3 regions of the Salinicola sp. MIT1003 genome follow, and region 3 is predicted to be linked to each of the others. Evidence: predicted binding sites of a transcription regulator. Region 3 holds the regulator's gene; each other region holds the start of a gene.

Region 1 (10,708 bases), on a different contig from region 3:
ATCTCGACGACTTCATCGGGCTCTCGTTCACCACGGGGCCTGACGGCAAGGTCTACCAGCTTCCCGATCAGCAGTTCGCCAATCTCTACTGGTTCCGCGCCGACTGGTTCGATGATCCGGAGATCAAGCAGCAATTCAAGGAGAAGTACGGCTACGAGCTGGGCGTGCCGGTGAACTGGTCTGCCTACGAGGATATCGCCGACTTCTTCACCAACGATGTCCACGATATCGACGGCGTACGCGTCTACGGCCACATGGACTACGGCAAGAAGGATCCCTCGCTGGGCTGGCGCTTCACCGATGCCTGGTTCTCGATGGCGGGAGCGGGCGACAAGGGCATTCCCAACGGTCTGCCGGTCGACGAATGGGGGATTCGCGTCGAGCAGTGCCATCCGGTGGGCTCGAACGTTACTCGTGGCGGCGCGACCAACGGCCCGGCAGCGGTCTTCGCGACCCAGAAGTACATCGACTGGCTGCACGCCTATGCGCCGCCGGAAGCGCAGGGCATGACGTTCTCCGAAGCGGGGCCGGTGCCGGCGCAGGGCAATGTCGCGCAGCAGATCTTCTGGTACACCGGCTTCACCGCCGACATGACACAGCCAGGCCTGCCGGTGGTCAACGAGGACGGCACGCCCAAATGGCGCATGGCGCCGTCACCGGTGGGCCCTTACTGGGAAGACGGCATGAAGAAGGGCTATCAGGACGTGGGGTCCTGGACCTTCATGGAGTCGACGCCCGAGAAGAACCGTCTCGCCGCCTGGCTCTACGCGCAGTTCGTGACGTCGAAGACGGTCTCTCTTCAGAAGACGCTGGTGGGGCTGACGCCGATTCGCGAGTCCGACATCCAGTCCGACGCGATGACCGAAGCCGCGCCCAAGCTGGGCGGGCTGGTCGAGTTCTATCGTAGCCCGGCGCGGCTGCAGTGGTCGCCGACCGGAACCAACGTGCCGGACTATCCCAAGCTGGCGCAGCTGTGGTGGCAGTTCATCTCCCGCGCTGTCAGCGGCGAGACCAGTGCCCAGGAAGCGCTGGACGGTCTGGCGGACGCGCAGGATCGAATCATGGAGCGCCTGGAGCGCGCCAACGTCCAGCCACAGTGCGGGCCGAAACTCAACGAGCCGCGTGATGCCCAGTACTGGCTGGACCAGCCCGGCGCGCCCAAGCCCAAGCTCGATAACGAAAAGCCGCAGGGCAAGACCGTTCCGTATGACGAGATGGTGAAGTCCTGGCAGGAAAGCTGAGCGAATCCTCGGCCCGAGGCTGCAACTCGAGATGTTCGCGTCGCCTGGGCGATGACCTTCCCGCCGGTTGTCCGGCGGGATTCTTTTGCTCCGCTTTCGCCCGCAGCGGCGCTATTGTGCGCCTGACCTCACGACTTTTGACCGGGTGATAGATACCATGGAGGGACAGCAGGAGTAGAACATGTCACTGAATTCGTTGTTCGAGCATATTCATCAGTTACCCAGCGTGCCCGCCGTGGTCACCGAGTTGATCGCCAGTCTGGATAACGACAAGATCAGTATTCACCGCGTCTCGACCACGATTCATAAAGACCCCAACCTGAGTCTGAAGTTGTTGCGCTCCGCCAATTCCGTGCGATACGGCATGGGACGAAACGTGGCGACGATCGACGATGCCTTGTTGTTGCTGGGCTTCGATCGCGTGCGCATGCTGGTCATCGCCTCTGGCATGGTCGGTTTGCTCAAGGAAGTGCCCGGTCTCGACCGTCAGGCGTTCTGGCACGAGTCGTTCATGGTTGCCAATCTCAGCCGTACGATCGTGCGGCATAGCCAGTTGCAAGACCTGGTGCCGGAGACCGCTTTCACCTGTGGCATTCTGCATCATGTGGGGTCGGCGTTGATGCACATCGGCCACCCCGAAACCATGCGGCGGATCGACGCGCTGGTCGCAGAGGGCGCGCCGCGAGCCGAACTGGAGGCCGATCAGTTCGGTTATACCTTCTGCGAGGTAGGGGCCGAACTGGGGCGTCGGTGGCGCTTTCCCGAGGCCATCTGCAACGCGCTGACCTATCAGGGCAAGCCGCTGGAATCCGTGCCGTTCTCGGCGTACGCCGCCGTCGTTCATCTGGCCATCGGCCTCTATCACAATATCGCCAATGGACGGCGTGAAGAGCATGCCCTGGGCGAGATGCCGCGGGACGTTCGTCGGCCGCTCGCACTGGATCTGCTTTCGCTTTACGAGGAGATCCTGCAGGTCATGCGCACGGATAACGAACTGGACGTTTTCCTGGATTGAGCCCTGAGTCGCCGTACGCGCCCCGTGGAGGGGCGATCAGACGATCGAGGCATTGGCGTTCAGATCGCTGGCCTCGGTGAATACGCGGCACAGGCGTTCGATACCGGCCTGATCCTCGGCGCTGAAACGTGCAGGAACGGGGCTGTCGATGTCCAGCACGCCCCATACCTTGTCACCGACGACGATCGGCACGACCAGTTCGGAACGCGACGCCGCATCGCAGGCGATATGATCCGGCACCGCATGGACGTCGTCGACGCGCTGGGTCTGGCGCGAGCGGGCCGCGGCGCCGCAGACGCCCTTGGAAAACGGAATCGGATTGCAGGCCGGCAAGCCCTGGAATGGGCCGAGAACCAGTGTCTCGGGTTGGCGCTGGAGATAGAAGCCGACCCAGTTCAACTCGCCTAGCGTCTGCGTCAAAAAGGCGCTGGTCTGGGCGGCGTTGGTCAACCAGTCGCGAGTATCGAGCAGGGCTTTCAACTGGCGTTCGAGGGAATCGTAGTCGGTCATCACGGGTTTCCTTGTCACGTGAACAGGGTGTCGAAACCAGAAACCAGCGCCCTGGGGCGCTGGTTTCCGATTCGCTACGGTGGCTGGCGAGAACCGGCCAGCGGATTCGCCGACCGGTGTCTGGCGACCGGCTTACTTCCAGCCGGGAACGGCGCCACCTTCGAACAGCGCTTTGGCCTTGTCGGCGACGGCGTCCGACTGGTAGGCCTTGACCAGTTCCTGAATCGCTTCGCGGTCCTGGTCGCCGCCACGCACCACGATCAGGTTGACGTAGGGGGAGTCCGGGCCTTCCTTGATCAGCGCATCATCCAGCGTCAGACCGGCGGGCTGCGTGAAGGTGCTGTTGATGAAGGCCAGGTCGACGTCCTGTAGCACGCGCGGCATCTGGGCGGCCTCGATCTCCTTGAACGAATAATCGTGCGGATTCTCGGTGATGTTGATCGGCGTCGCTTCCAGGTTTTTCGGATCGTCGAGCGTGATCAGTTCGAGGTTGTCCAACAGGATCAGCGCGCGACCTTCGTTGGTCGGATCGTTGGGTACGGCGATGGTCGCACCGTCGGGCAGATCGTCGATGCTGTCGTACTTGGCGGAATAGGCGCCGATCGGATAGACGAACGTCTTGCCGGCAATGGCGAAATCATAGCCGCGGTCGTTGACCATCGAGCGCATGTAGGGCTCGTGCTGATAGGCATTGGCGTCCAGGCTGCCATCGGCGAGCGCCGCATTGGGCGTGACGTAGTCGGTGAACTCGACGATCTCGACATCGAGGCCGTACTTTTCCTTGGCGACCTGCTTGGCCACCTGCATGACATCGGTCTCCGGACCGGCCATGGTGCCGACCTTGATGGTATCGTCGGCGGCGTGCGCGGTGCCGACGGCCAGCCCCAGGCTCAGCGCGGCGGCACTCAGTGTACGTGTCAGTGAAATCGGCATTGGCGAGATTCTCCCTGAAAGATGTGGCAATGCAATCGGAAACGACGTTGGCGCTCTTGTGGCGTCTCATGACCGCCGAAATATAACGGAATAACGGCGATCACGGTAATTCATTCTGGTTATTAGTCTAATCCGCTCTGCGCAAGCCCTTCACTTGTGATCGCTCTTGCGCACCAGATAGTCACCCAGGCTCTGAAACAACTGCACCATCACGACCAGCACCACCACGGTGATCAGCATCACGGTCGGGTTGAAGCGGTTGTAGCCGTAGCGGATGCCCAGGTCGCCGAGCCCGCCACCGCCCACGGCGCCCGCCATGGCGGAGTAGCTGACCAGGGCGACGATGGTGATCGTCAGGCCGTTGATGATGCCGCCACGCGCCTCCGGCAGCAGGACCTTCATGATGATCTGCATCGGCGTCGCGCCCATCGACTGGGCGGCTTCGACCAGGCCGGGAGAGACTTCGTTAAGCGCGCCTTCGACCAGCCGGGCGACGAACGGAATCGCGGCGATCGTCAGCGGCACGGCGGCGGCATTGGTTCCGATGGAACTGCCGACGATCATGCGGGTGAACGGAATGATCGCCACCAGCAGGATGATGAACGGCACCGAGCGCCCGACGTTGGTGACGATGCCGAGTATCGTGTTGACGGCCGGCTGAGCGAGGATCTGGCGCGGCCGGGTCACATACAGCAGCACGCCGAGGGGGACGCCTGCCAGCGCCGACAGAATGCCGGCGACGGCGACCATGTAGAGCGTTTCCAGCGTGGACTGCCAGACGAGATCAATCAGTGCGCTGGACATGACCCATTACCTCCACTTGCAGATCAAAGGATTCGAGCGTCGTCAGTGCCTGCCGTGTCTGCGAAGCACTGCCCATCAGTTCGGCGATCATCAGGCCGAGCGTACGCCCCTGAATGGATTCGACCTTGGCCTGGAGGATGCTGACATCAATGCCGTGTTCCCGGGCCAGGCGCGAGATCAGCGGAGTGGACACGCTGTCGCCGGAGAAGGTCAGCCGCACCACGGGATGGGTGGTTTCGCTGGGCTCGGGTTCGAGCCGCTCGATCAGCGCCTGGGGCGCTTCCAGCTTGAGGAAGTCGTTCAGAAACTCCCGTCCCAGTTGCGTACCCGGCGCCGTGAAGAAGTCGCCGACATCGGCGTCTTCGACCAGGCGGCCATCGGAAATCAGCCCCACGCGATGGCAGATGGTCTTCACCACCTCCATTTCGTGGGTGATCAGCAGGATGGTCAGCCCCAGCTGCCGGTTGATCTCCTGCAGCAGCGTCAGGATCGAGGCGGTCGTCTGCGGGTCGAGTGCCGATGTGGCTTCGTCGCACAGCAGCACCTTGGGGCGGCTGGCCAGCGCGCGGGCGATCGCCACGCGCTGCTTCTGCCCGCCGGAAAGCTGGGCCGGATACTGTTTCGTCTTGTCCGCGAGCCCGGTCATCTCCAGCAGCGGAAGGACGCGCTCGCGAATGGTCTGGCGCGACTGGCCCATCAGTTCGAGCGGCAGGGCGACATTGTCGTAGACGGTGCGGTTGGTCAGCAGATTGAAGTGCTGAAAGATCATGCCGCATTGATGGCGTGCCTGACGCAGCGCGGCGGCATCCATCGCGGTCAGATCCTCTCCATCGATGAGAACCCGGCCGGCGCTCGGGCGCTCGAGCAGGTTGACGCAGCGAATGAGCGTCGACTTGCCGGCGCCGGAGAGGCCGATGACGCCGTGAATCGTGCCTTTGGGCACCTGCAGGTCGATATCTTTCAGCGCCTGCACGGCGCCGGGCCCGCTGCCGTAGGTTTTGGAGACGTTGTCCAGAGTGATCATTAGGCGTGTCGAAAGCGTCTGTCTGGGAATCGGGAGAGCGGGTAGGGTGTCTCGCGCCATAGGGACTGCCGGCGCCAGCCCCGCTTCGATGAGGGCGCTAGTATACGGATCTCGCCGGACCAGAGCGACCGCTGGCGTCGGCATCGGTCGCGAGATACCGTAAGCGACGGCGGCCGGCTTGCCGCCACACAGTTTTCGCTCTCAGTGACAACTCTCTGCCTCAAAGGCTCAAGACTCTGTTTCAAGACACTTTTGAAAGACAACAAGGAGAAAGTCGATGCTGCCGTCACTCGATGATCAGGCCCTGAACCAGCTCTTTCTGGAAGCGCATACCCATAATGCCTGGCAATCGCGGGAAATTAGCGAGGAGACTCTGCGCAAGCTCTACGAGCTGGTCAAGATGGGACCGACCTCGGCCAACTGCTGCCCGGCGCGCTTCGTTTTCGTTCGCTCGGCGGCGGGGAAGGACAAATTGCTGCCGTGCGTCTCTTCCGGTAACGCCGAAAAGACGGCGACGGCTCCCTGCACGGTTATCGTGGCCTACGACAAGCGCTTCTATGATCAGTTGCCGACGCTGTTCCCGCACACCGATGCGCGCAGCTGGTTCACCGGGAGCGAAGCCTTCGCCGAGCAGACGGCGCTACGCAACAGTTCGATGCAGGCCGGCTATCTGATCCTGGCGGCGCGGGCAATGGGGCTGGATACCGGGCCGATGTCCGGCTTCGATGCCAAGGCACTGGATGAAGCGTTTTTCGCCGGTACCGATTGGACGACCAACCTGCTGGTCAATCTGGGTTATGGTGACGTTTCCGGCGTCAAGCCGCGTCTGCCGCGCCTGGCATTCGAAGAAGCTTGCCAACTGGCTTGAGCCAACGGACCAAACGATCGACTTTGCCGTGTAGAACCCCCGCTCGGTCAGTTCCGTCGGGCGGGTTTTATCGCAGCCACCAAAGTGCCGCCGAAGCCGCTTCAGGACTCCTTCGGCCGCGGCAGCAAGCCGCCCAGCACGATGCGCTGAATATTGTCGACCGTGGCTTCGAAGAACTCGGGATCAGCCAGCGTCTTGCCGGAGATCGCTTCGATCTGTACGGCAAAATCGGCGTAATGCTGCGTGGTGCCCCAGAGCAGATAGATCAGATGATGCGGGTCGACCGGCAGTAAGCTGCCGTGCGCTATCCAGCCTTCGATGACTTTCGATTTTTCCTCTACCAGCGCGCGCAGATCACTATGTAGTTCTTCCTTCAGCAGTGGCGCGCCCTGGATCATCTCCAGGCAGAAGAGCCGCGACGCCTGCACATGATCCCTCGACAGCTCGACCTTGATACGAATGTAGTGATTGATGGCCGCTTCCGGGGACTGGTCGGCATCGATGGCGCGTATCGGTTCCAGCCAGGTATTCAGGATTTGCTGCAAGACCGAGATGTAGAGCTTTTCCTTGGAAGGAAAGTAATAGAGCAGATTGGTCTTGGAGACGCCCGCCTGATCGGCGATGGCGTCCAGGCTGGCCCCGCGCAGACCGAACTGGGAAAACAGCGATAGCGCCGCATCTCGAATACGTTGCTTGCGGGCTTCACTGGCAGCGGCGCGGCCAGGGGAGACGGCGGCGCTAGGCGTGAGTGGCGTCATGGACATCCTGGTTGGTAAAGACCTGAATGGCGTGCCAATTCTCTACCCAAAGGCATCGAGCCGTGGCCATTACAGGTCGATAACATTCGCTGGCACTTTACCACGTCGGTTCGGGCCTGGCGCCATCGACCTCGGTCAACGACTCGGTCAGCGACGAGCCTCGCTGCGCACCGAAATTGCGCGAACGTGCCATTCCTTGCGTCATTGCTGAGCGACTTTTCTTTCTGGTTGGACCAAATGGTCTGACAGTCTGGTTGCGTCGCGTCCCAAGTCATTGAAAACGGATACGGTACGACGCGTTGGCACGTCTGTTGTAAAGGGATTGTCAGGTGTCGGGGCCGACAGAGGCCGGCGGCAGATCTCGATAATGAGAGCCGAATGACGAGGTGACTCATGCAACTAGGTGTCTTTATCCCTATCGGTAACAACGGCTGGCTGATTTCCGAAAACGCGCCGCAGTACATGCCGACCTTCGAACTCAACAAGGCTGTGACCCTGAAGGCCGAAAGCTACGGCTTCGAGTTCGTGCTGTCGATGATCAAGTTGCGCGGCTTCGGCGGCAAGACCGAGTTCTGGGAGCACGCGCTGGAGTCCTTCACTCTGATGGCAGGGCTGGCGGCCGTGACCTCGAAGATCAATCTCTACGCTACCGCGGCGACGTTGGTGATGCCGCCGGCGATTACCGCGCGCATGGCGGCGACCATCGACTCGATTGCGCCGGGGCGTTTTGGCATCAATCTGGTGACCGGCTGGCAGAAACCGGAATACAGCCAGATGGGGATGTGGCCGGGAGACGAGTACTTTGCCAAGCGCTACGCCTACCTCGATGAGTACACCACAGTGCTGCGGGATCTGCTGGAGACGGGGCGCAGCGATCTGAAGGGCGACTTTTTCCAGATGGACGACTGTCGCCTGAGTCCGCGCCCCGAACAGGGCGTCAAGATCGTCTGCGCCGGCCAGTCGAGTGCCGGCATGGCCTTCACCGCCAAGCACGCCGACTACAGCTTCTGCTTCGGCAAGGGGCTGAATACGCCGACGGCGTTTGCCGATACCGCCGAGCGTCTCAACGCGGCGGGCAGGGAATCCGGACGCGATATCGCTTGCTACGTGCTGTTCATGGTGATCGCCGACGAGAGTGACGAAGCCGCGATGGCGCGCTGGGAACACTACAAGGCCGGCGCCGATCAGGAGGCCCTCGACTGGATGGCCGACCAGGGCAGCCAGGACAAGAGCTCGGGCAAGGATACCAATGTGCGCCAGATGACCGACCCGACATCGGCGGTCAACTTCAATATGGGGACTCTGGTCGGCTCCTACGCCAACGTCGCGCGGATGCTCGACGAGATCGATACCGTCGAGGGCATCGGCGGCGTGATGCTGACGTTCGATGACTTTCTGGCAGGACTGGATATCTTCGGCGAGCGCGTGCAGCCGCTGATGAAGACCCGGGTCGAGGTTGTCAACGCACCAGCCGAGACAGCGGAGATGGCAGAATGAGCGGGCTCAAGCAGACGCCGGTGGTCCGCCGTGATGATGTCTCCGCCAACGACGAGATCGTGCTGGACGGTCGGCCGGAAGCGATCGCGATGCCGTGCTCCGAGACGGCATTGATCGTCGTCGACATGCAGAACGCCTACGCCACCCTGGGCGGCTATCTCGATCTGGCCGGTTTCGATGTCACCACCACCGGGCCGGTCATCGAGCGAATTGCCAAGGCGATCAAGCTGGCGCGCGCGGCGGGTATCCAGGTGATCTTCTTCCAGAATGGCTGGGATGCCGAGTACGTCGAGGCCGGCGGCCCGGGATCACCCAATTGGCATAAATCCAACGCGCTCAAAACCATGCGTCAGCGCCCCGAACTGCATGGGCAACTGCTGGCCAAGGGGACCTGGGACTACGCACTGGTCGACGATTTGAAGCCTCAGCCTGGCGATATCGTGCTGCCGAAGCCGCGCTATAGCGGGTTCTTCAACACGGCGCTGGACAGCATCCTGCGTTCGCGGGGTATCCACCACCTGCTGTTCACCGGTATTGCCACCAACGTGTGCGTCGAGTCGACGCTGCGTGATGGCTTCTTCCTGGAGTATTTCGGCACCGTGCTGGAGGACGCGACCTATCAAGCCGGTCCGCCGTCGGCGCAGAGCAGCGCCATCTTCAATATCGAAACCTTCTTTGGCTGGGTGTCGAGCGTCGAGGCTTTCGAGGATGCCTGCGCGGCTCGAACCGACGTCCGACAGCCACACGCTTCACCCATGACTTCATCAGCAGCAGGAGAGTGACCGTGCCCAAGACAAGTGTGATCCCCGCCGGTTCCGGTGCGCCTCTGGCCCCGTTCGTCCCGGGTAGCCAGGCCGACAATATCCTTTACGTTTCCGGCACGCTGCCGTTCGACAAGGAAAATAACGTGGTTCACGTCGGTGACGCTGCCGCCCAGACCCGCCACGTGCTGGAAATCATCCAGAGCGTGGTCGAGACCGCTGGTGGCAGCATGAATGACGTCACCTTCAACTCGATCTTCCTGCGCAACTGGGAAGACTACGCGGCGATCAACGCCGTCTATGCGGAATTCTTTCCCGGCGAGAAGCCTGCCCGTTACTGCATCCAGTGCGGGCTGGTGAAGCCGGATGCGCTGATCGAGATCGCTTCGATCGCGCATTTGCCTCACTGAGTCGTTGATTGACGCTTTGCCGGGAGGATCTCGTCAATGCACTACGAAATACTGGGACGCACGGATCCCGACGCCCCGACGATTCTGCTCTCCGCGGGATTGGGTGGCGCCGGTCGTTTCTGGGAGCCGCAGCTGGCTTCGCTGGAGACGACACACCGGGTGGTGATCTATGACCACCTCGGCACAGGCAAGAGCCCGGCCGAGCTACCGATCGGTTACGCGATCGATGACATGGCGCAGGAGGCGCTGGCCCTGCTCGACCGATTGGACATCGAGCGCGTCGATTTCATGGGGCATGCCCTTGGCGGGCTGGTCGGGCTGCAGATGGCGCTGCTGGCGCCGGCCCGGCTCGATCGATTGGTCGTGATCAACGCCTGGAGCCGTGTCGACGTCCAGAGCGAGCGCTGTTTTCGGGTACGCCTGGCGCTGCTCCAGGACAGCGGCGTCGAAGCGTATCTGCACGCGCAGCCGCTGTTCCTGTATCCCGCCGACTGGCTGTCCGCCAATCACGACAGGCTACTGATCGAAGAAGCCCATGCCCTCGAACATTTCCCGGAAAAGCAGAACGTGCTGGCCAGAATCGGCGCACTGTCGGCCTTCGATGTCGATGCTCGGCTAGGAGAGATCGATACGCCCACGCTGGTGATTGCCTCGCGGGACGATCTGCTGGTCCCGTACACGCAATCCCGGCACCTTGCCGAGGCATTGCCCAACGCACGGCTGGAAATGTTCGACTATGGCGGGCACGGCCTGACGGTGACCGTTCCGGCGGCGTTCAACGCTTCGGTAGAGCGATTCCTGACAATCCGATCACCACTCCGATGATGTGATCGTCACCGTTGAGAGACAGGAGGAAGGTTCCATGATGACGTCGTTACGAAAACCTG
Region 2 (10,708 bases), on a different contig from region 3:
AAACCTTGAATTTCTCGGCGGACTCGCCCTGTTCGACACGTAGCGCCACGTTGTGGATCAGCTCCTGGTCGAGACGATCCTTGATGTTGCGGCTGGTGACGTACTTGCCGTCCTTGCCCGCGAACGGCGAGTCGTTGACCTGGAAGGTCATGGAGACGGTCGGCTCGTCGACGGAGAGCGGCGGCAGCGCTTCGACGTTGTTGACGTCGCACAGCGTGTCGGAGATCGCCAGGTTGTCGATACCGGTGATGCAGACGATGTCGCCAGCGGTGGCTTCTTCGGTCTGCACGCGCTCCAGGCCCATGTGGGTCATGACCTGGCCGATCTTGCCCTTGCGGACCGCGCCTTCCTTGGTGATGACGCTGATCTGCTGGCCGGGCTTGACGCTGCCGCGCTTGATGCGACCGAGGCCGATGACGCCGACGTAGCTGTTGTAGTCCAGCGCGGAGATCTGCATCTGGAACGGGCCGTCGAGTTCGACCTTGGGCGGCTCGACGATGTCGACGATGCTCTTGAACATCGGCGTCATGTCATCGGCGAGCTGGTCCGGTTCCATGCCGGCGATGCCGTTGAGCGCCGAGCAGTAGATGATCGGGAAGTCGAGCTGCTCGTCGGTGGCGCCGAGGTTGTCGAACAGATCGAAGATCTGGTCGATGACCCAATCCGGACGCGCGCCGGGGCGATCGATCTTGTTGACCACGACGATCGGCTTGAGGCCCTGGGCGAACGCCTTCTGGGTCACGAAGCGGGTCTGCGGCATCGGGCCATCGACGGCGTCGACCAGCAGCAGTACGGAATCGACCATGGACATGACGCGTTCGACTTCGCCACCGAAGTCGGCGTGTCCCGGGGTGTCGACGATATTGATGTGGTAGTCGCGGCCGTTGCCGTCGTTCCAGCGGATCGCGGTGTTCTTGGCCAGGATGGTGATGCCGCGTTCCTTTTCCTGGTCATTGGAGTCCATGATCCGGTCTTGGCCTTCGGCCTTGCGATCCAGCGTGCCGGACTGGCTCAGGAGCTTGTCGACCAGTGTCGTCTTGCCATGGTCGACGTGGGCGATAATGGCAATGTTCCTAATGCTCTCGATGCGAGCGTTAGAGGCGTTGTCACTCATGGGGCGGTTTCCATCGTAAAATGTGTGCGCCCATGTCTAAGTCGATGATCCATGCTCTAGCGCTGGATCGACGAGTCCCCTGGGCACTGAGTAGGAGGGTCGGGCGCGCATTGTACAGGCAAGCGCGCGACACTGGCTACTTTAGTCTATCGGCGTAGCGCAAGATCTTTTTTCACGCCGACTCCGCGAGAGCGGCGGCAGCTCGCTCGACCCTGGGTTTTCTTCTGTCGTCGTTTCAAGTCTTTGAAAAGAAAGTTTTTTCTATTGCTGCGAGGGGCGCGTGGAAAACGCTGAACAGGCTGGCGAACAGATAATGAGCTGGATTCGTGCCGATATCTGGCGCATGGACGCACTGCGCCAGGCACGGTCGCTGCGCCTGCCCGACTGGTGGCTGGCGGCCGGCTTCGTGCGCAATCTGGTCTGGGATCGCCTGCACGGCTATTCGTCATCCACGCCGCTGAACGATATCGATCTGGTCTATTTCGATCCGGACTATTTCAATCCGGACTATTTCGATCCGGACTATTTCGATTCGGTTCAGGTCGGCAAGCGTGTCGATCGCGAGCACGAACGGCACCTCGAGCGCGCCTCAGCGCTGCCCTGGTCGGTCAAGAACCAGGCTCGCATGCACGAGCGCCACGGGCATCGTCCCTACCTCTCTATAGAAGAAGCGTTGAGTGTCTGGGTCGAACGGGAAACCGCGGTGGGCGTCACGCTGGGCGACGACGATCGCCTGCGTCTGATCGCGCCGTTCGGCGTGGGTTCGCTATTGGCCGGGCGGGTCACGCACAATCCCCGACATGGCGATCGCGAAGTATTTCGGCGTCGGGTCGCCGCCAAGGGGTGGCTACGACAGTGGCCGAAGCTCGACATTCCCGAGCTGTGAAGCCGGGCTCGGCGGCGATCTCTGGGCGATCTCAGCACGATTTCAGGACGAACTCAGGAATTGAGATTGCCCAGCAGCCAGTCGAACAGCCGCCCGGGGCTGTTGGCGACCGGCTGCGTGATGACGAAACGGGGCAGGAGTACGGTATCGACGGACGGCTCAAGCCAGCCTGCACGGCGAGTCAGGACGTGTTCGATGCCTGCGCCGGTCGCGAGCCGGGCTAGGTCGTCGTCCGCGATGGTGCCGACATCGGCATCGGCCGCGATGGGCAGCGGATGACGACACAGAATGGCCAGCTGGTGCTGGCTCTCGCGTAGCCGAGCCAGCGTCCCGGCGTCTCGTGTCGTGAATCGTGGCGGTATCAGGCTGCCGAAACGAAAAAGCCCGCATTGCTCGAGCCGCCGGATGCTGAACGCGTCCAGCGACTCGCCGGAGACAATCGCGTCGGCGTTCAGCGTCGCGGCGACACCATGCAACATGGCCGGCTTGTACGACTGGTCGAGCTCGTCGATGTAGGTCTTGATCGCCTGGCTGTAGTGCTCGTCCCGGCGGCCGATGCAAGCCGGCGGGACGGGCAGACCGGACTCGACCAGGTGCCGGGCGGCACGCTCGGCCGTGTCTTCATGCCATAGCGCTTCGCCGAGAGCTTCATGCCAGGAACTCCACGCCCGCTGGGCGATGGGGCAGGGGAGGAAGACATTGGCCGGCAGCGCCATGCGCTCCAGCGTGGGCGACACCTGCTTGAGCGTGTCGCGCCAGCCGCCATCGAACGTGAGTGCGATGCGGGGCAACTGATCGTGATGAAGCTGCAGCGCGCTTTCCAGACTGACGATCTGGGCGCTGTCGCTGAGACTTTCCAGCAGCTGCTGAAAGCTGTCCGGGCCCAGGCACCAGTCGGCGCGATGAGGCAGGCGTGCCTCGGCTTCATCATCCAGTACCCGGCGCAGTGCCAGAATGGCGCTTCGGCCCCATAGCGGCTCGCTGAGATTGAGACGCCAGTGACCGCGTAGGCGCTGTACCACATCCTGTGTGCGATCCAGCCTGGGCATGGGTAGTTCCATTACTGAGTCATTGATCGCCATGAGTCACGGCGCGTAAGAACAGTATCCGTCGGGTATCGGATTTCGGCAAAGTTTCCTGTCGTGACTTTATGTTCCGTTTTGGTGCATATGGCGAAAGTCATGCGCCAAATTGGTGCTTTTAGCAATTCCTGTTGATGCATGATTGACGATCGGTGCACACCCGAGGGGCATCTCGCATTCAGAGGCCAATCAAAATTATCTTTTTCGTCATGCGGTTATATCAGGCGCTCACTATTCTGCTTCATTTTGGCACATTCTCTGCATGACTATGTAAAAACGGCGTGCGCGTGGGCAAGAGCGCTAACTTCGTGCTACAAAACACGCATGCCAAAAAACGGTGTTGGATATTCGCCAACGAATCGAGCCATGGCTCACAGTGGAGGACAACATGTCTGAGAAAACCCTCGCCCTTATCGAAGAACACGACGTCAAGTGGGTGGATCTGCGCTTTACCGATACCAAGGGCAAGGAGCAGCACGTCACGATTCCTGCCAGTGCTGTCGATGCGGAATTCTTTGAAGATGGTCAGATGTTCGACGGCTCCTCCATCGAAGGCTGGAAGGGCATCAACGAGTCCGACATGATTCTGCGTCCGGAAGACGGGACCGCCTTCCTCGATCCGTTCACCGAAGACTCCACGCTGATCCTGCGCTGCGACATCATCGAGCCGGCCACCATGCAGGGCTACGAGCGCGATCCGCGCTCCATCGCCAAGCGTGCCGAAGCCTATCTGAACAGCACCGGCCTGGGCGACACCGCTTTCTTCGGTCCGGAGCCCGAGTTCTTCATCTTCGACGAAGTGCATTGGAAGACCGATATCGAAGGCTCCATGTACAAGATCTCTTCCGAAGAGGGCGCCTGGTCCACCGATCGTCAGGTCGAAGGTGGCAACCTGGCCCACCGTCCGCGCGTCAAGGGTGGCTATTTCCCCGTGCCGCCGGTCGACAGCTTCCACGATATCCGCAGCGCGATGTGTAACACGCTGCAGGCGATCGGCCAGAGCGTCGAAGTGCATCACCACGAGGTGGCCAACGCCGGTCAGAACGAAATCGGCGTCAAGTTCAACACCCTGGTGAAGAAGGCCGACGAAGTTCAGGAGATGAAGTACGTCATCCACAACGTGGCGCACGCCTACGGCAAGACGGCAACCTTCATGCCCAAGCCGCTGGTCGGTGACAACGGTTCCGGGATGCACGTTCACCAGTCCTTCTGGAAAGATGGCCAGAACCAGTTCGCGGGCGACGAGTACGCCGGTCTGTCCGAAATGGCGCTGTACTACATTGGCGGCATCATCAAGCACGCACGCGCGCTGAACGCCTTCACCAATGCTTCGACGAACTCCTACAAGCGTCTGGTGCCGGGCTTCGAAGCGCCGGTCATGCTCGCCTACAGCGCGCGTAACCGCTCTGCGTCCATTCGTATTCCGTACACTTCCAACCCGAAGGGCAAGCGCGTCGAGACTCGCTTCCCCGACCCGACCGCCAACCCGTACCTGGCGTTCGCGGCGATGCTGATGGCCGGTATCGACGGCATCAAGAACAAGATCCATCCTGGCGACGCCATGGACAAGAACTTGTACGATCTGCCGCCGGAAGAAGGCAAGAAGGTCCCGACCGTGGCCACCAGCCTCGATCAGGCGCTGGCAGCGCTCGATGCCGATCGCGCCTTCCTGACCGAAGGCAACGTGTTCACCGACGACATGATCGATGCCTATATCGAGCTGAAGAACGAAGACGTCGAGCGCCTGCGTCTGGCGACGCATCCGGTCGAGTTCGACCTCTACTACAGTGTCTGAGGTTCACACCTTGGCCTGACGAAAAGCCCCACCTCGGTGGGGCTTTTTTTGTCGGCAGGGGAGCGGCACCTTCAAGCTCTGCGGTTCCTGGCCGCTGCTGGCCGTTGAGCCGGGATATCATGCCCGGCAGGCGAATAAGGAGGGAAGAACGATGCAAGCACGACGGGTTGGATGGATGATCGGCGGCGTGGCGCTGCTGCTGGCGTTGCCGGCACTGGCGGCCCCGGTCTATCGGCATGTCGATGCCAACGGCAACGTGGTCTATAGCGACGAGCCCGGACAGGGCAACCGGGTCGATCTCAAGCCCATTACGGTGGTCGATCCGGCAGAGGTCGAAAGCCGCTCGCGCCCGGCCGAGTCGACGCCGACATCGCCTTCGGCGGTCGACTACGAGCGCTTTGCGATCACCAGCCCGAGCAATGGCGAGACCCTGCCGACCGGCCAGGGCGGCAACGTTCAGGTGCAATTGGCGATCGAGCCCGAACTGCAGCCGGGCGACCGCGTTCAGCTCCGGGTCGACGGCAAGGTGAGTCAATCGCCGATGCATACCAGCGTGTTCGCGCTGAGCCAGCTCGAGCGCGGCGAGCACCAGATCCAGGCTGAGCTGCTGGACGCTCAGGGCCAGGTGCGGCTGTCGACGCCAGCGGTGACGCTCTACGTCCAGCGGGCCAGCGTCAACCTGCCCGCCAATCCCAATAACCCGAATTCGAATAATCGATAGGCAGCGATTTGAGAATTGCACCATTTTGGTGAATGAAGGCTTGGTTGCTATCGAGCGTTTCCCGGTCCTGAGCGAAATCGGGGAGTGGCGCGGTTTTTGCACTGTATAAGCACATACCGGATCACCACGATGGAACGACGCATGTATCAACGTTTGCTGGAGCACTTGACGACCGCCGTCCTGCTACTCGACGAACATCTGCACGTGCGCTGGCTCAACCCTGCCGCCGAGGCGCTACTGGCCGCGAGCCGGCCCCGGGTGGTCGGCCATTGGCTGGAGTGCCTGAACGGCGAGGACGGCAGCATCCGACAGGTACTGCTCAAGGCGATGCAGGAGTTTCATCCCTACACGCAGCGGGAAGCGGCGATGGTGCTGACCGCCGGGGAAGTGATCACGGTGGATTTCACCGCGACGCCGATCACCAGCCGCGAACTGCTGCTCGAGATCGAGCCGCGGGATCGGCTATTGCGAATTTCCCGCGAGGAGGCGCTGATCGCGCGCCAGGAGACGGTCAAGGTGCTGATGCGCGGCCTCGCCCACGAGGTCAAGAATCCACTGGGTGGCATCCGCGGCGCCGCGCAGTTGCTGGAGCGGGATCTCCCCGATCCGCAGTTGGCCGAATTCACCCGAATCATCGTCGAGGAGGCGGATCGCCTGCGGGATCTGGTCGATCGCATGCTGGGCCCGAATACGCTGGTGCACCACGAGCCGCTCAACGTTCACAAGGTGCTGGAGCGGGTGCGGGCGCTGCTCGAGGCGGAGCATCATCAACTGAGCTTCGAGCGCGATTACGACCCCAGCATGCCGGATCTGGTCGGCGACGAGCCGCAGTTGATCCAGGCCGTTCTCAATATCGCGCGCAATGCGGTGCAGGCCATGGAGGAGTTCGGAACGCCCGAGCCGCGCCTGCTGCTGCGTACCCGGGTTCGCCGTCAGTTCACCCTGGGCGCCGAGCGCCACCGGCTGGTGTGTGAAGTCGCGATCGTCGACAACGGCCCGGGCATTCCGGAGCACATCCGCGAGACGCTGTTCTTCCCCATGGTCTCCGGTCGCGCCGAGGGTAGCGGCCTGGGATTGTCGATCGCGCAGTCGATTCTGCATCAGCACCAGGGGTTGATCGAATGCGAATCCCAGCCGGGCGCCACGGAGTTCCGGCTGCTGATCCCGTTCGAGGCGCAGCAGTGAGATCGGCCGCATCCCTTCTTCGTACGCGAGCGCCTCGACCGGGTCGTGCGCGCGGGCCGTTGGCCCATGTTGTCGAGAGTATCGACGTTGTCGTGGGTATCGAAGCTATCGAGGGTACCGAAGTTATCGAGAGTACCGAAGTTGTCAGGGTACCGAAGTTATCGAGAGTACCGAAGTCGCTGAGAGCGCGATTCACCGTTCTGCTGGAGAACTGCCATGACTGAAGTCGCTCGTATCGCGATCGTCGATGACGATCGTGCGATTCGCTGGGTTCTGGAAAGGGCACTGGCACAGCCGGACCTGGAAGTGCAATCCTTCGAGCGGGCCGATGCCGCGCTCGAGTCGATCGAACGCAACCCGCCGGACGTGCTGCTGACCGACATTCGCATGCCGGGGCTCGACGGGCTCGATCTGATGGCAAAAGTCCGCCAGATGCATCCCGACCTTCCCGTGATCGTGATGACGGCGCACTCCGACCTGGACAGCGCCGTGGCGTCCTATCAGGGCGGCGCGTTCGAATACCTGCCCAAGCCGTTCGATGTCGACGATGCGCTGGCGCTGGTTCGGCGCGGGGTGGCGCACGCCCGCGAGCGGCGTTCTCCCGCGGCGATGCCGGAGGGTCTGTCCGCCGAGATCATCGGTGAAGCGCCGGCGATGCAGGAGGTGTTCCGGGCGATCGGCCGGCTGTCGCAGTCGCACATCACGGTGCTGATCAATGGCGAATCGGGCACCGGCAAGGAGCGCGTCGCCCAGGCGTTGCACCAGCACAGCCCGCGTAGCGGGCACCCGTTCATCGCGCTCAACATGGCCGCGATCCCCAAGGATCTGATGGAATCCGAGCTGTTCGGCCACGAAAAGGGCGCGTTTACCGGCGCTGCCGCCCAGCGTCGCGGGCGTTTCGAGCAGGCCGATGGCGGCACGCTGTTCCTGGACGAGATCGGCGACATGCCCGCCGATACCCAGACGCGCCTGCTGCGCGTGCTGGCGGATGGCGAATTCTACCGGGTCGGCGGGCACGTGCCGGTCAAGGTGGATGTGCGGATCATTGCCGCGACGCACCAGAACCTGGAAAAGCTGGTGACGGAAGGGCGCTTCCGTGAGGATCTGTTCCACCGGCTCAACGTGATTCGCGTTCATCTGCCCCGGCTGTCGGAGCGCCGCGAGGACATTCCGCGCCTGGCCCAGCACTTTCTCGCCGAGGCCGCCAAGGAACTCTCCGCCGAGTCCAAGGTGCTGACCAAGGAGGCCGAGACGCATTTGACACGCCTACCCTGGCCCGGCAACGTTCGACAGCTGGAAAACACCTGTCGCTGGCTTACCGTGATGGCGTCCGGTCGCGAGGTGCTGGTCGACGATCTGCCGCCGGAGCTGCGCGAACTCGAAGGCAACGAGACGCCGAGCGGCGACTGGCGCAACGCGTTCCGCGAGTGGGCCGATCGAGCATTGGCCTCGGGGCATACGCACCTGCTCGAAGAGGCGGTGCCGGATTTCGAGCGCATCCTGATCGAGACCGCCCTGAAGCACACCGGCGGACGCAAGGGCGAGGCTGCCGAACTGCTGGGCTGGGGGCGCAACACGCTGACGCGCAAGGTCAAGGTGCTGTTGCCGGCACTGGCCGACGAATAGCCCGGTGGGCATCGGGCATGGCCGGGGGTTGTAGCAAGGCCGCAGCCGGCACGGCCGTGATCAAACGACATCAATGTGGGAAGTCCCATGTTCGACTCGACCCAATGGTGGCGTGGCAGCGTCATCTACCAGATCTATCCACGAAGCTTCATGGATGCGCGCGGCGACGGCATCGGCGATCTTCCCGGTATCACCGCCAAGCTGGACTACGTGGCCGAACTGGGCGTCGATGCGATCTGGATTTCACCGTTCTTTCCGTCGCCGATGAAGGATTTCGGCTACGACGTGACCGACTATCGCGGCGTCGACCCGATGTTCGGCGCCTTTCACGATTTCCAGATGCTGCTCGAGCGCGCCCACGGTCTGGGGCTGAAAGTGATCATCGACCTGGTGCTGAGCCATACCTCCGATCAGCACCACTGGTTTCTGCAGAGCCGAAGTTCCCGCGACAATCAGCGCGCCGACTGGTACGTCTGGGCCGATCCCAAGCCCGACGGCACGGCGCCGAACAACTGGCTGTCGTTCTTCAGCGGCAGCGCCTGGACCTTCGATAGCCGGCGACGCCAGTACTACCTGCACAATTTCCTGTCCTGCCAGCCGGATCTCAACTTCCACAACCCGGCGGTGCGCAAGGAGCAGCTCGACAACGCCCGTTTCTGGCTCGATCTCGGCGTCGACGGCTTCCGGCTGGATACCTCGAACTTCTACTTCCACAGCCTGGGGCTGCAGGACAATCCGGCGCTGGGCAGCGGTGAGCTGAAGACCCCTAGCGTGCCGGCATCGAACCCCTATTCGATGCAACGCCATCAATTCGACATCAGCCAGCCGGAGAACATCGGTTTCCTGAACGAACTGCGCGCGCTGATGGACGAGTATCCCGGCACCATGACGGTGGGGGAGATCTCCGACGACCGGCCGCTGGAACGCATGGTCGAGTACACCATCGGTAATGACCGGCTGCACATGGCGTATACCTTCGATCTGTTCGATGCCGAATTCAGCGCCCAGCGACTGCGCGACATCATCGAGCATTTCCAGTATTACGCGGGCGATGCCTGGCCCTGCTGGGCGCTCTCCAACCATGACGTCATGCGCGTCGTGTCGCGCTGGACCGAGCACGAGAACCTGGAACAGCACGGGCCGCTGGTGGCCAAGGTCGCGACGGTCATGCTCTGCTCGCTCTACGGCAGCATCTGTCTCTATCAGGGCGAGGAACTGGGATTACCGGAAGCGGACGTGCCCTACGAGCGGCTGGTCGACCCGTATGGGCTGGCGCTGTGGCCGGATTACAAGGGGCGTGACGGCTGCCGCACACCGATGCCGTGGACGAGCGGCGAATACGGTGGCTTCACGTCGGTGGAGCCGTGGTTGCCGGTGGATGGACATCATCGCCAACTGTCGGTCGAGAAGCAGCACACCGATGCGGAAAGCACCCTGAACGTGACGCGTCAGTTCCTGCGTTGGCGCAAGTCTCAATCGGCGATGGTCGACGGCACGCTGATCCTGAGCGACTTCGACGACGAGCTGCTGGGCTGGCTGCGGGTCTCTCACGACCAGGCGATCCTGGCGGTCTTCAATCTCACCGATGAATCGCGTTCCACCAGTCTGCCGGCCGGTGCCGGCGAGATCGTCTATCAGGCCGGGTTCACGGCGCACCTGGGCGAGGACGGGCTGACGCTACCGCCCTTTCAGGCAGCGTTCGTACATATCGACCGGGAGAGCATCGATCCCAGGGCGCTGATCGAGCAGGAGCCCGATCCCGAGCGGAAGGGCTTCCTCAGCCGTCTGCTGGGGTCGCTCATCCGCCACGACGAAAGCGAGCCCCGCTAGCCGGCGGCCCTGCCGGGGAGACGCCATGTTTCCCCGGCAGGGCCGATCTTCCGGGCTTTCAGCCCTGGCCCCAGTAGGCGTTGGCGATCTCCAGCGTCAGCCGGATCTTTTCCCACTGCGCCTGCTCGGCAAGGTTATTGCCTTCTTCGGTGGAGGCGAAGCCGCATTGCGGGCTCAGGCAGAGCTGCCGCTTGTCGACGAACTGCGTGGCCTCGTCGAGACGCGCCCGGACGGCCTGCGGATCCTCGAGTTCGCCCACCTTGGTGGTGATCAGGCCGAGCACCGCCTGTTGGTGGCCTTCCGGAATGAAGCGCAGCGGATCGAAGCTGCCGGCACGGTCGCTGTCGTATTCGAGGAACCAGGCATCCACGCCGACCTTGCCGAACAGCGTCTCCGCCACCGGCTCGTAGCCACCTTCGCTGATCCAGGTGGAGCGGAAGTTGCCGCGGCAGACATGGAGCGAGATGTA
Region 3 (10,708 bases):
TGCTGAGCGTAGTAGTCCTTCTTGCCCTCCAGCTCGGACATCAGCGAATCGACGCTCTGCTGAATCACCTGGGTCGGCGATTGCTGGGCCTGGGCCACCGGCGCGACGCTCGCCAGACACATTGCAACGAGGGCAACACCTGCCATCCAGGCCCTGCTCAGGCCTGAGACGCGCTTCGGCGCCGCCGAGTCATACCGCGCAAAACTCATGTTCATCATCGACTCCTCGTCTGAAATCAATTGGCCATGTTCGACACGAACTGCTGGATGAGTTCCTCCAGCACCAGCGCCTGCTGGGTGTCGTGGATGACGTCACCGTCATGCAGCATCTCCGGCGCCCCGCCCACGGTCAGGCCGATGTACTGCTCGCCCAGCAGACCGGAGGTCAGGATGGCCGCAGTGGTGTCATTGGAAAGCTTGCCTTCGTATTCCGAATCCAGCTCCATGGTGACCTTGGCATCGAACCACTTGGGGTCGAGCTGGATATTGGTCACCTTGCCGACGCGCACACCGGACATGGTGACCTTGGATTGCGGCCGCAACCCGCCAATGTTGGCGAAATTGGCCGTCAGCGTGAAGGTGTCGTTGGGCACGCCAATGCCCAGACCGCTGACCCTGAGCCCGAGGAACACCAGCCCCAGAATGCCTGCCAGCATGAAAATGCCGACGCCCAGTTCCAACAAGTTGTTGCGCTTCATCCGAGGTCTCCAAACATCAGCGCGGTGAGCACGAAATCGAGGCCCAATACCGCCAGCGAGGCGTATACCACCGTGCGGGTGGTCGCGCGCGAAATACCTTCCGAGGTGGGAATCAGGTCATAGCCCTGGAAGACCGCGATCCAGGTCACGACCAGCCCGAACACCAAGCTCTTGATCATGCCGTTGAGCACATCGTCGACGAAGTCGACGCTGTCCTGCATGTTGCTCCAGTAGGAGCCCTCGTAGACGCCGAGCCAGTCGACGCCGACCAGATACCCGCCCCAGATGCCGACCACGGCGAACATCACCGTCAGAATGGGCAACGAGACGAAACCGGCCCAGAGTCGAGGCGCCACGATGCGACGCAGCGGATCGACGCCGATCATCTCCATGCTGGTGAGCTGCTCGGTGGCTTTCATCAGACCGATTTCGGCGGTCAGCGCCGATCCCGCGCGGCCGGCGAACAGCAGCGCGGCGACCACGGGAGCCAGCTCACGAACCAACGACAACGCCACCATCTGCCCCAGCGCCTCGTCGGCACCAAAGCCGACCAAAATGGTAAAGCCCTGTAGCGCTAGCACCATGCCGATGAACAGCCCCGACACCAGCACGATCGCCCCCGACATCACGCCGACGAAGTGCATCTGTCGGACCCAAAGATGAAAGCCCTCGCGAGATGGCAGGCAAACGATCGACTGGACCAGAAACAGCCCGGCCCGGCCGATCGAACTCACGATATCGAGCGTCGCCCGCCCGAGCGCATGGATATGTCGCATCATGAGAACTGCCCCGCCGGCGCCAGGATGTCGTCGAAGAAATCCGGTGCCGGGTAATGGAACGGCACCGGGCCGTCGGGTTCGCCATGCACGAACTGTTTCACATGGGCGTCATCATTGACGTCCAGCGTCTGCGGAGTGCCGTGCGCCATGACCTTGCCATCGGCGATGATGTAGACGTAGTCCGCGATCGACAGCGTCTCCTTGATGTCATGGGAGACCATCACGGCGGTCAGCCCAAGCGCCTGGTTGACCTTCTTGATCAACTGCACCAATACCCCCATCGAAATCGGATCCTGGCCGACGAAAGGTTCGTCGTAGAGCACCAGATCCGGATCCAGCGCCACCGCGCGAGCCAGCGCCACCCGTCGAGCCATGCCGCCGGACAGTTCGGATGGCATCAGGTGGCGTGCGCCACGCAACCCGACCGCCTGAAGCTTCATCAGCACGATGTCACGCACCATGGCGTTCGGCAGCTCGGTATGTACACGCAGCGGAAACGCGACGTTCTCGAACACGTCGAGGTCCGAAAACAGCGCGCCGCTCTGAAACAGCATGCCCATGCGACGGCGCAGCTTGAAAAGCGAACGCCGCGATAGCTGGTGTACGTCCTGGCCGTCGATCAGAACCTGCCCCCGGTCCGGCACCAGCTGACCACCGATCAACTTCAGCAGTGTCGTCTTGCCGGTTCCGCTGGGCCCCATGATGGCGGTTATCTTGCCGAGCGGAATCTGCAAGTCGACACCACGGAAGATATCCGTGTTGCCGCGGGAAAAATGCAGATCCTTGACCTCGACCATAATCGGATCATCCATGCAGCATCCACCAATCCAGTGAGATCAATTATCGAACATTGTATCCTAACCTTGACAGTAGCGACCAGCCGTCACTGAACAACCGTTACACCTGCTATCCTGCAAAGGGACGAATCATTAGACGATCGAAGGTATACTCTTGCGTATCGCGCCGCGCCGAGATCGCCCTGCGCCCACCATTCCACGACGACATTCATGCCATGACCGATCCCCGAGTCGCTTCCGCCGCGTCCCAGAGCAAACCCGCTACGCTAGATTTTCGCGCCAGCGCCAGACGCACGCTGACACTGGAACAGCAGGCCATTGGTGAACTCGTCGAGAAACTCGACGGCTGTTTCGACGCCGCCTGCAGATTGCTGCTCGACTGTCGTGGCCGCCTTATCGTGACCGGCATGGGGAAGTCCGGCCATGTCGCCCGCAAGATGGCAGCCACCCTGGCCAGCACCGGCTCGCCGGCGTTCTACGTACACCCCGGCGAAGCCAGCCACGGCGATCTCGGCATGATTACCGGCGACGACGTGGTCATCGCCCTGTCCAATTCGGGCGAAACTCAGGAAATCACCGGCCTGCTCCCGCTGTTCAAGCGCCTCGGCGCGCCGCTGGTCAGCTTGACCGGCCGGCCGGCATCCACCCTGGCGCGCTACAGCGACGTGCATATCGATGTCGGCGTCTCCCGCGAAGCCTGTCCCCACGATCTCGCGCCGACCTCTTCCACCACCGCCGCGCTGGCGATGGGCGACGCGCTGGCGCTGGCGCTGCTCGAGGCGCGCGGTTTCAGCGCCGACGATTTCGCCCTCTCGCATCCGGGCGGCACGCTCGGCAAACGCCTGCTGCTGCGCGTCGCCGACCTCATGCACGAAGGCAGCCGACTCCCCAGCGTTCCCACCGGCAGCCCGTTGCGAGAGGCGCTGCTGGAGATGACGCTCAAGGGCATGGGGTTCACCTGCGTCGTCGATGAACGCGGCCTGCTGGTCGGTGTCTATACCGACGGCGATCTGCGCCGAACGCTCGACCAGCGCGGCGATTTCACCCTGCTTCGTGTCGACGACGTCATGACCCGGGGTGGCAAGACGGCGACGCCCGACATGCTGGCCGCGGAAGCGGTAAGGATCATGGAGGACAATCGGATCACCGCACTGGCCGTGATCGAAGAGGGTGTCCCCGTGGGAGCGCTTCACATGCACGACCTGCTGAGAAGCGGAGTCATCTGATTCGTCGTCGAACATCCGATTCATCGTCGAACATCTGATTCGTCGTCGACGTTGTACCCTGATGGCATCGTCTCAATGAAATGACCATGTCGTTTCCAGCACCCGGACAACGATGCGGTTCGAGCCGTCAGAGCTCATAGATTCATCAACGCCAATTCGATCAAGGCTTTCGTTTAAGACAAGGAGCAACCGTGGCCAAGACAGCCGGATTTCAGTCACCCTGGTGGCGGCGCCTCGGCCTGTTGGCACTACTGCTGATACTGGGTGGCGGGCTGACCTATCTGGATCAGCGCGGCGAAGACCAGCAGGAGTCCGCCATCAGCAACACGGCGGGCGGCGAGCCCGACTACTACCTCGAAGATGCCAGAATGACGCGCTTCGATGCACAGGGGCGTGCCTATCAACGCCTGGATACGCCGCGGCTGGTACACACGCCTGCAGACGATGTCATTCGTACCGAGACACCCCACGGCTACCTCATCGACGACCAGCAGCGCCAATGGCAGGTAACCAGCGATACCGGCCAGTTGAGCCGGGGCGGCGAACAATTGACGCTGGAAGGCAATGCACGTCTGGTACAACCCGAACAGGCATGGAGCCTGGAAACGCAGACACTGCATTACGACAACCGCGAAGCCCACGCATGGAGTGACACGTCTTCTGTGTTACGTCAGCATGACCAGCGCATGCGCGGTGATCGCTTCGACGCCTGGATCGACGAAGACCGTATGCGCCTGACCGATAACGTGCAGGGGTACCTGCCACAGCAATCCCAATCACAGCAATCCCAGTCACAGCAATCTGAGGATCAAGGATCATGAGGCGAGAACTCGGCCAACTCCTGGTGCTTACCGCGCTGGGCTTCACCAGCCTTCCGACCATGGCACTGGAAAGCGATGCCAGCGCGCCGATCGAGATCGCCGCCGACCAGCTCGAGCTCGACGACCGTCAGGGTACCGCGGTCTATACCGGCAGCGTCGACATGCAGCAAGGCAGCATGAACCTGAAGGCCGCACGCGTCGACATCCAGCGAGCCGACGACGGCCAGGTCAGCCAGGTCACAGCCAAGGGCGGCGGTGGCGAGCGCGCCTATCTCGAACAGCGGCCGGCCCCCGACGAAGCGATCGTCAAGGGGTGGGGCGATACCGTCATCTATCATGCCGCCGAGCGCCGCGTGGAACTGGTCGGCAACGCCGAACTGCATCAGGCCGGCGACACCTTCGATGGCGCCTACGTCGAATACTATCTCGACTCGCGCCGCGTCCAGGCTCGTTCCAGCCAGGACGGCGACGGCAGCGGCGACGGTCGCGTTCGCATGACCCTCACGCCGCGCAACGCTTCCGAGCAGCCGTCCCAATAGTTCTTACAGTCATGACTCCAGAGAAGATTCGGGCTCTGTTTCCGACCATGCCCACCGGGCCCGAATCGCTCTGCGCCGCGTCGCCACAAGGACCGTATCCATGAAAACGCTAACGGCCGCCAATCTGGCCAAGAGCTACAAGGGACGTCGCGTCGTCCACGATTTCAGCCTGACCCTGCGCCAGGGCAGCATCGTTGGCCTGCTCGGCCCCAACGGCGCCGGCAAGACCACCTCCTTCTACATGATCGTCGGCCTGGTCAAGGCCGATGCCGGCAGCGTTCATATTGACGACCACGACCTCAGCCGTGCACCGATGCACGACCGGGCCCGAGCCGGGATCGGTTATCTGCCGCAGGAAGCCTCGATCTTTCGCAAACTGAGTGTCGCCGACAACATCATGGCCATTCTCGAGACGCGCAAGGATCTGGACCGCGCCGGGCGACGCGAACAGCTCGAGCGGCTGCTCGCCGATTTTCACGTCGACCATATTCGCGACAACCTCGGCATGAGCCTGTCCGGCGGCGAACGCCGGCGCGTCGAGATCGCCCGCGCGCTGGCCACGGAGCCGGCCTTTGTCCTGCTCGACGAGCCCTTCGCCGGCGTCGATCCGATCTCGGTCGGTGATATCAAGAGCATCATCCGCCAGCTCCGCGATCGGGAGATCGGCGTTCTCATCACCGATCACAACGTGCGCGAAACGCTGGACATCTGCGACAACGCCTACATCGTCGGCGACGGACAGATCATTGCCGAGGGCCGCCCGGATGCCATCCTCGACAACCAGCGCGTTCGCGACGTCTATCTTGGCCACGAATTCCGGTTATAATCCGATTTCCCGCCCTATCCTGTTTCTTTCCGGCGGCCAGCCCTACCTGAGCCGCCCTTAGTGGCATGTTTCTTGCATAAATCGTTGCATGTCGTCAGATCAATCAGTAACGTGGCTATTCCCTCGTTGATTATGACGTCCGTTTCGCCATGTCCATGAAGCCTTCGCTGCAACTCAGAGTCGGCACGCAGTTGACCATGACGCCTCAGCTTCAGCAGGCGATTCAACTGCTGCAGCTGTCGACGCTCGACCTGTGCCAGGAGATTCAACAAGCGCTCGAATCCAATCCGATGCTGGAGCTGGAAGAGCCGTACTCGGAGCAGGAGACCCAGGAGACGCCGGAAGACGACTGGTCCAGCGACATTCCCGAAGAGCTGGCGCTCGACAGCGACTGGAGCGACACCTATCAGGACGCCACCGCCGGATCGCTGGGCAGCAGCAGTGGCAGCGAAGAGGCGCCGGATTTCGACCGCAACGCCGCTGCCACCAGTCTGCACGACCACCTTTTGTGGCAGATGGCGATGGGCGATTTCGACGACCGCGAGCGCGAGCTGGGCGAATGTCTGATCGACGCGATCAATGACGACGGCTACTTCACCGGCTCGCTCGACGAGCTGGCCCTCAGCCTCCGCACCCAGCGCGGCGACCGCGTGACCACGGCGGATCTCGAACACATGCTGATGCGCCTGCAGCAGTTCGACCCCACCGGGGTCGGCGCCCGCGACCTGCGCGAATGCCTGCTGCTCCAGCTCGGCACGCTGGACACGGATACCCCGCTGCTGCCACAAGCCAAACGCCTGGTGCGCCAGTTTCTTGAGGCCTTGGCTGGCAACGATCGGCGACTGCTCAAACGCCGACTGCGGCTCGAGGACGACGAACTCGACAGCGTCATCGCAATGATCCGCACGCTCGAACCACGCCCCGGGCAGCGCTTCGATACCAGCCGCGACGACTACGTGATTCCCGACCTCGTCGCCACGCCCTCCCCCGAGGGCTGGCGCATCGAGCTCAACGCCGAGGCGCTGCCGCGTCTGCGCATCCAGCCCGACTACGCCGCCCTGATCAAGCGCGCCGACAAGAGTGACGACAACACCTTCCTGCGCCAGCATCTGCAAGAGGCCCGCTGGCTGCTCAAGAGCCTGTCGAGCCGCAACGACACGCTGCTGCGTGTCGGCCGGGAGATCATGTCGCGCCAGGTCGATTTCCTCGAGCGCGGCGAAGAAGCCATGAAGCCGCTGATCCTGGCCGATATCGCCGGTAGCGTCGACATGCACGAGTCGACGATTTCCCGTGTCACGACCCAGAAGTACATCCACACGCCACGCGGCGTGTTCGAGCTCAAGTACTTCTTCTCGAGCCAGGTGGGCGGTCAGCGCGGGGAAGGCGACAGCTATTCGAGCACGGCGATTCGCGCCCGGATCAAGAAGTTCATCGGCGAAGAGCCCCCCAGGAAGCCGCTCTCGGACAGCAAATTGGTCGAATTGCTTGCCCAGTCCGATATCTGCGTTGCCAGGCGCACCGTGGCCAAATATCGGGAAGCCATGGGCATTCCCTCGTCCAGCGAACGCAAGCGCCTTTCCTGACGTCCCGACTGCACGACGAGGCAAAATCGATCCAGGGCTCGCCAAACCGGGCGATATCGATCACGATGCCTTTGCAGTGACCTGAAAAGGGTTACAATCAAAAGTGCCATCTGCCGCAACAGGAGTGTGTCATGCAAGTGAACGTTACCGGCCACCATGTCGAGCTGACCGATGCCCTCCGGGACTATGTCGGAGAAAAACTCGTTCGTTTGGAGCGTCACTACGACAACATCACCAATGTTCAGGTCACCCTGAGTGTCGAGAAGGAGCGCCAACAGGCAGCCTGTACCCTGCATGCCGCAGGCGGCGATCTGCACGCCGAAGCCAGCGATACCGACATGTATGCCGCCATCGATTCACTGGCCGACAAACTCGACCGTCAACTGGTCAAACACAAAGAGAAGGCACAAGCCCGCGCCCAAGGCGCCGGCGCCCGTTAACGCCTGATGATGACACTGGAAAGCATTCTGCCTCCCGAACGCACCCTTTACGGGGTCACGGGGGGCAGCAAAAAACGTCTGCTGGAATTTTTCAGCACCTTCATCGCCCAAAACACACCCAGCCTGGACAGCCAGGAAGTCTTCAGCCGCCTGATCGGCCGTGAGCGACTGGGCAGCACGGGGATCGGCAACGGCGTTGCCATCCCCCACGCGCGCAGCCCTCACTGCAAGGGGCCGATCGCGGGATTCATGCGCCTGAAGGACGCCATCGACTTCGACGCGATCGATGGTGAACCGGTGGATCTGGTATTCGTGCTGCTGGTACCGGAGGAAGCGGACGATACCCACCTTTCGCTACTGGCCGAAGTCGCCGGCGTCATGAATCAGGGCAGCGTCAGACAGCAGTTGCGTCACGCAGAGACTCAGCAAGCGCTGCACGACGCGCTGATCGATGCCATCCGTCATCACCAACCCAGCGATAACGGCTACTAGAGATGCAACTCGTCATCATCAGTGGTCGCTCCGGTTCGGGAAAATCGATCGCCCTGCAGGCACTGGAAGACCTGGGCTACTATGCCATCGACAACCTCCCGGCCAACCTGCTGGCGCCACTGATCGACGAACTGCGCAGCGCCCCGCCCACACGCCCCAACGTGGCGGTCAGTATCGATGCCCGCAACCTGCCGGAAGCGCTGGAGCGCTTCCCGGTCCTGTTGAACGCAGTACGTGAACGCGGAATCGACACGCAGGTCGTCTATCTCACCGCCGATGCCAAGATTCTGCTGGAACGCTACTCGGCGACCCGACGACGCCACCCGCTGACCCGCGGCAACGACATGACCTTGGCCGAGGCGATCGATCACGAGCAGGAATATCTTGCACCGATTCGCCGCATGTCCGATCTGGTGATCGATACTCAGGGGCTCTCGGTCCACGAACTCCGTGCACGGATCGGAGAACAGGTCGCCAGGCACACCGGTGGCCGTTTGACGTTGACCTTCGAATCCTTCGGCTTCAAACGTGGCGTTCCGCTGGATGCCGACATGGTGTTCGACGCGCGCTGCCTGCCCAACCCGTTCTGGGATCCCGGGTTGCGTGCCTATGACGGCCGCGACGCTCAGATCGTCGAATTTCTGGAAACCTATCCCGACGTCCACGCCATGGCCGGCGACATCCATGCCTGGCTGGACCGCTGGCTGCCGGCCTACCTGGCCAGTCACCGCAGCTATCTGACGGTGGCGATCGGTTGCACCGGTGGCCAGCACCGTTCGGTCTACCTGATCGAGCGCCTGGCCCGCCATTTCCACCATGAATCCGCCGACATCCGACTTCGCCATCGCGAACTCGGTATCCATACCGCCCTCTCGCAGGGTTCCACACCGCGAGAGCCGGCGCCGCAGGATGCACCATCAAAAGACGCAGGATCACTCAAGCGCGATGCCGACACGTGAACTTCGCCTGACCAATCGTCGCGGACTGCATGCCCGTGCCGCCACCAAACTGGTCCAATGCTGCCAGCCCTTCGCCGTCCGTGTGGCGATTCATCACCGTGAACGCCAGGCCGATGCCGCCAATATCATGTCTCTACTCATGCTGGCCGCGCCTTGCGGAACCGAGTTGACCGTGACGACCGAAGGCGACGATGCAGACGCCGCCATGGAGGCCATCATCGAGCTTTTCGAGGCGCGTTTCCACGAGGACGAGTAGCTCCCGCTCCTTCCACAGCGTTCGTGAACAGCGTTTTCCATCCTCGTCATTTTGCTCGACGATGGTAGAATGCTCATCCCGCCAGTCGTTCAAGGATGACCGTTCAGGATGAGCAACAATCCCGAAAAGCTGCAGCCACGGCTGGCCAAGCTCAACGAAGCTCTTGAAAGCGGCGCGCTGGATCAGGCACGGCGCATGCTCAATCGCGGCCTGGCGCCGGTGGATGTCGCCCATCTGCTCGAGTCCAGCCCGCCCAAGGAACGCGAGATTCTCTGGGGCCTGCTGGACCCCGAGCTGCATGGCGACGTGCTGCAGTATCTGGGCGATGACGTCCAGATCGAATTCCTCAACCGCATGGATGCCGAACAGCTGCTGACGGCGACCGAGGGTCTCGATGTCGACGACCTCGCCGACCTGCTGCAACAGCTACCCAATACCGTCATCCAGGAAGTCCTCCAGTCGATGGAGGCGCAGGAGCGCCAGCGGGTCGAAGCGGTCCTCTCTTACCCGGAGGACACCGCCGGCGGCCTGATGAACCCGGACGCGATCACCATTCGCCCGGATATCACGCTGGATGTGGTCCTGCGCTACCTGCGCCGCCACGAGCGCCTGCCCGATGCCACCGACACCCTGCTGGTCGTCACGCGTCGTGACGAGCTGATCGGCATTCTGTCGCTCAACCGCCTGCTGGTCTCCGATGTCTCGGTGCTGGTGCGCGAGGTCATGGAAACCGACTTCCACTCGATACAGGCCACCGCCTCGGACAGCGACGTCGCGACGCTGTTCCAGAAGCATGACCTGATCTCGGCGCCGGTGGTCGGCATCGACGGCAAACTGCTCGGCCGTATCACCATCGACGACGTGGTCGACGTCATCCGCGAGGATGCCGAGCACCAGGTCATGAGCATGGCCGGTCTCGACGAGGACGAAGACACCTTCGCCCCGGCGCTGCGAACGAGCCGTCGCCGGGCGTTCTGGCTCGGTATCAACCTGATCGCGGCAACGATCGTCTCCATCGCCATCGGCTTCTTCGAGGACACCATTCAGCAGATCGCGGCCCTCGCGGTGCTGATGCCGATTGTCTCCAGCATGGGCGGTATCGCCGGCTCGCAGACGCTGACCGTGCTGATTCGCGGCATTGCGCTGGGCCACGTCTCCGGCGCCAACGTGCGCTGGCTATTGATCCGCGAACTGCTCGTCGGCATGACCAACGGCCTGATCTGGGCCGTGGTCGTGGGCACCATGTCGGTCTTCCGCTTCGACGACATCCGGCTGGGGCAGATCATCGCCATG

Evidence for each region. The regulator sigma-54, encoded in region 3, starts transcription at its own class of promoters, with help from an activator protein. The targets are predictions, from matches to a motif close to TGGCACNNNNNTTGCTNT.
Region 1: the regulator sigma-54 is predicted to act here: its motif matches at 7,454-7,471, upstream of rutA (pyrimidine utilization protein A).
Region 2: the regulator sigma-54 is predicted to act here: its motif matches at 5,684-5,701, upstream of glnL (nitrogen regulation protein NR(II)).

The regions. Positions count from the first base shown of each region.
Region 1 is NZ_MCAP01000004.1:5,084-15,791, forward strand. It holds gene BC443_RS01795 (ABC transporter substrate-binding protein) at 1-1,241, shown strand, start outside; gene BC443_RS01800 (HDOD domain-containing protein) at 1,423-2,256, shown strand; gene BC443_RS01805 (GAF domain-containing protein) at 2,293-2,766, opposite strand; gene BC443_RS01810 (MetQ/NlpA family ABC transporter substrate-binding protein) at 2,899-3,699, opposite strand; gene BC443_RS01815 (methionine ABC transporter permease) at 3,850-4,503, opposite strand; gene BC443_RS01820 (methionine ABC transporter ATP-binding protein) at 4,484-5,527, opposite strand; gene BC443_RS01825 (malonic semialdehyde reductase) at 5,805-6,395, shown strand; gene rutR (HTH-type transcriptional regulator RutR) at 6,497-7,153, opposite strand; gene rutA (pyrimidine utilization protein A) at 7,547-8,650, shown strand; gene rutB (pyrimidine utilization protein B) at 8,647-9,432, shown strand; gene rutC (pyrimidine utilization protein C) at 9,435-9,821, shown strand; gene rutD (pyrimidine utilization protein D) at 9,858-10,646, shown strand.
Region 2 is NZ_MCAP01000011.1:50,211-60,918, reverse strand. It holds gene typA (translational GTPase TypA) at 1-1,114, opposite strand, end outside; gene BC443_RS05445 (nucleotidyltransferase family protein) at 1,395-2,000, shown strand; gene BC443_RS05440 (hypothetical protein) at 2,054-3,049, opposite strand; gene glnA (glutamate--ammonia ligase) at 3,471-4,877, shown strand; gene BC443_RS05430 (DUF4124 domain-containing protein) at 5,029-5,598, shown strand; gene glnL (nitrogen regulation protein NR(II)) at 5,740-6,783, shown strand; gene glnG (nitrogen regulation protein NR(I)) at 7,000-8,409, shown strand; gene BC443_RS05415 (alpha-amylase family glycosyl hydrolase) at 8,497-10,239, shown strand; gene BC443_RS05410 (cobalamin-independent methionine synthase II family protein) at 10,298-10,708, opposite strand, start outside.
Region 3 is NZ_MCAP01000058.1:88,286-98,993, forward strand. It holds gene BC443_RS16315 (ABC transporter substrate-binding protein) at 1-146, opposite strand, end outside; gene mlaD (outer membrane lipid asymmetry maintenance protein MlaD) at 236-697, opposite strand; gene mlaE (lipid asymmetry maintenance ABC transporter permease subunit MlaE) at 694-1,476, opposite strand; gene BC443_RS16330 (ATP-binding cassette domain-containing protein) at 1,473-2,288, opposite strand; gene BC443_RS16335 (KpsF/GutQ family sugar-phosphate isomerase) at 2,489-3,499, shown strand; gene lptC (LPS export ABC transporter periplasmic protein LptC) at 3,691-4,320, shown strand; gene lptA (lipopolysaccharide transport periplasmic protein LptA) at 4,317-4,859, shown strand; gene lptB (LPS export ABC transporter ATP-binding protein) at 4,960-5,685, shown strand; gene BC443_RS16355 (RNA polymerase factor sigma-54) at 5,835-7,268, shown strand; gene raiA (ribosome-associated translation inhibitor RaiA) at 7,400-7,708, shown strand; gene ptsN (PTS IIA-like nitrogen regulatory protein PtsN) at 7,718-8,200, shown strand; gene rapZ (RNase adapter RapZ) at 8,203-9,159, shown strand; gene BC443_RS16375 (HPr family phosphocarrier protein) at 9,146-9,415, shown strand; gene mgtE (magnesium transporter) at 9,524-10,708, shown strand, end outside.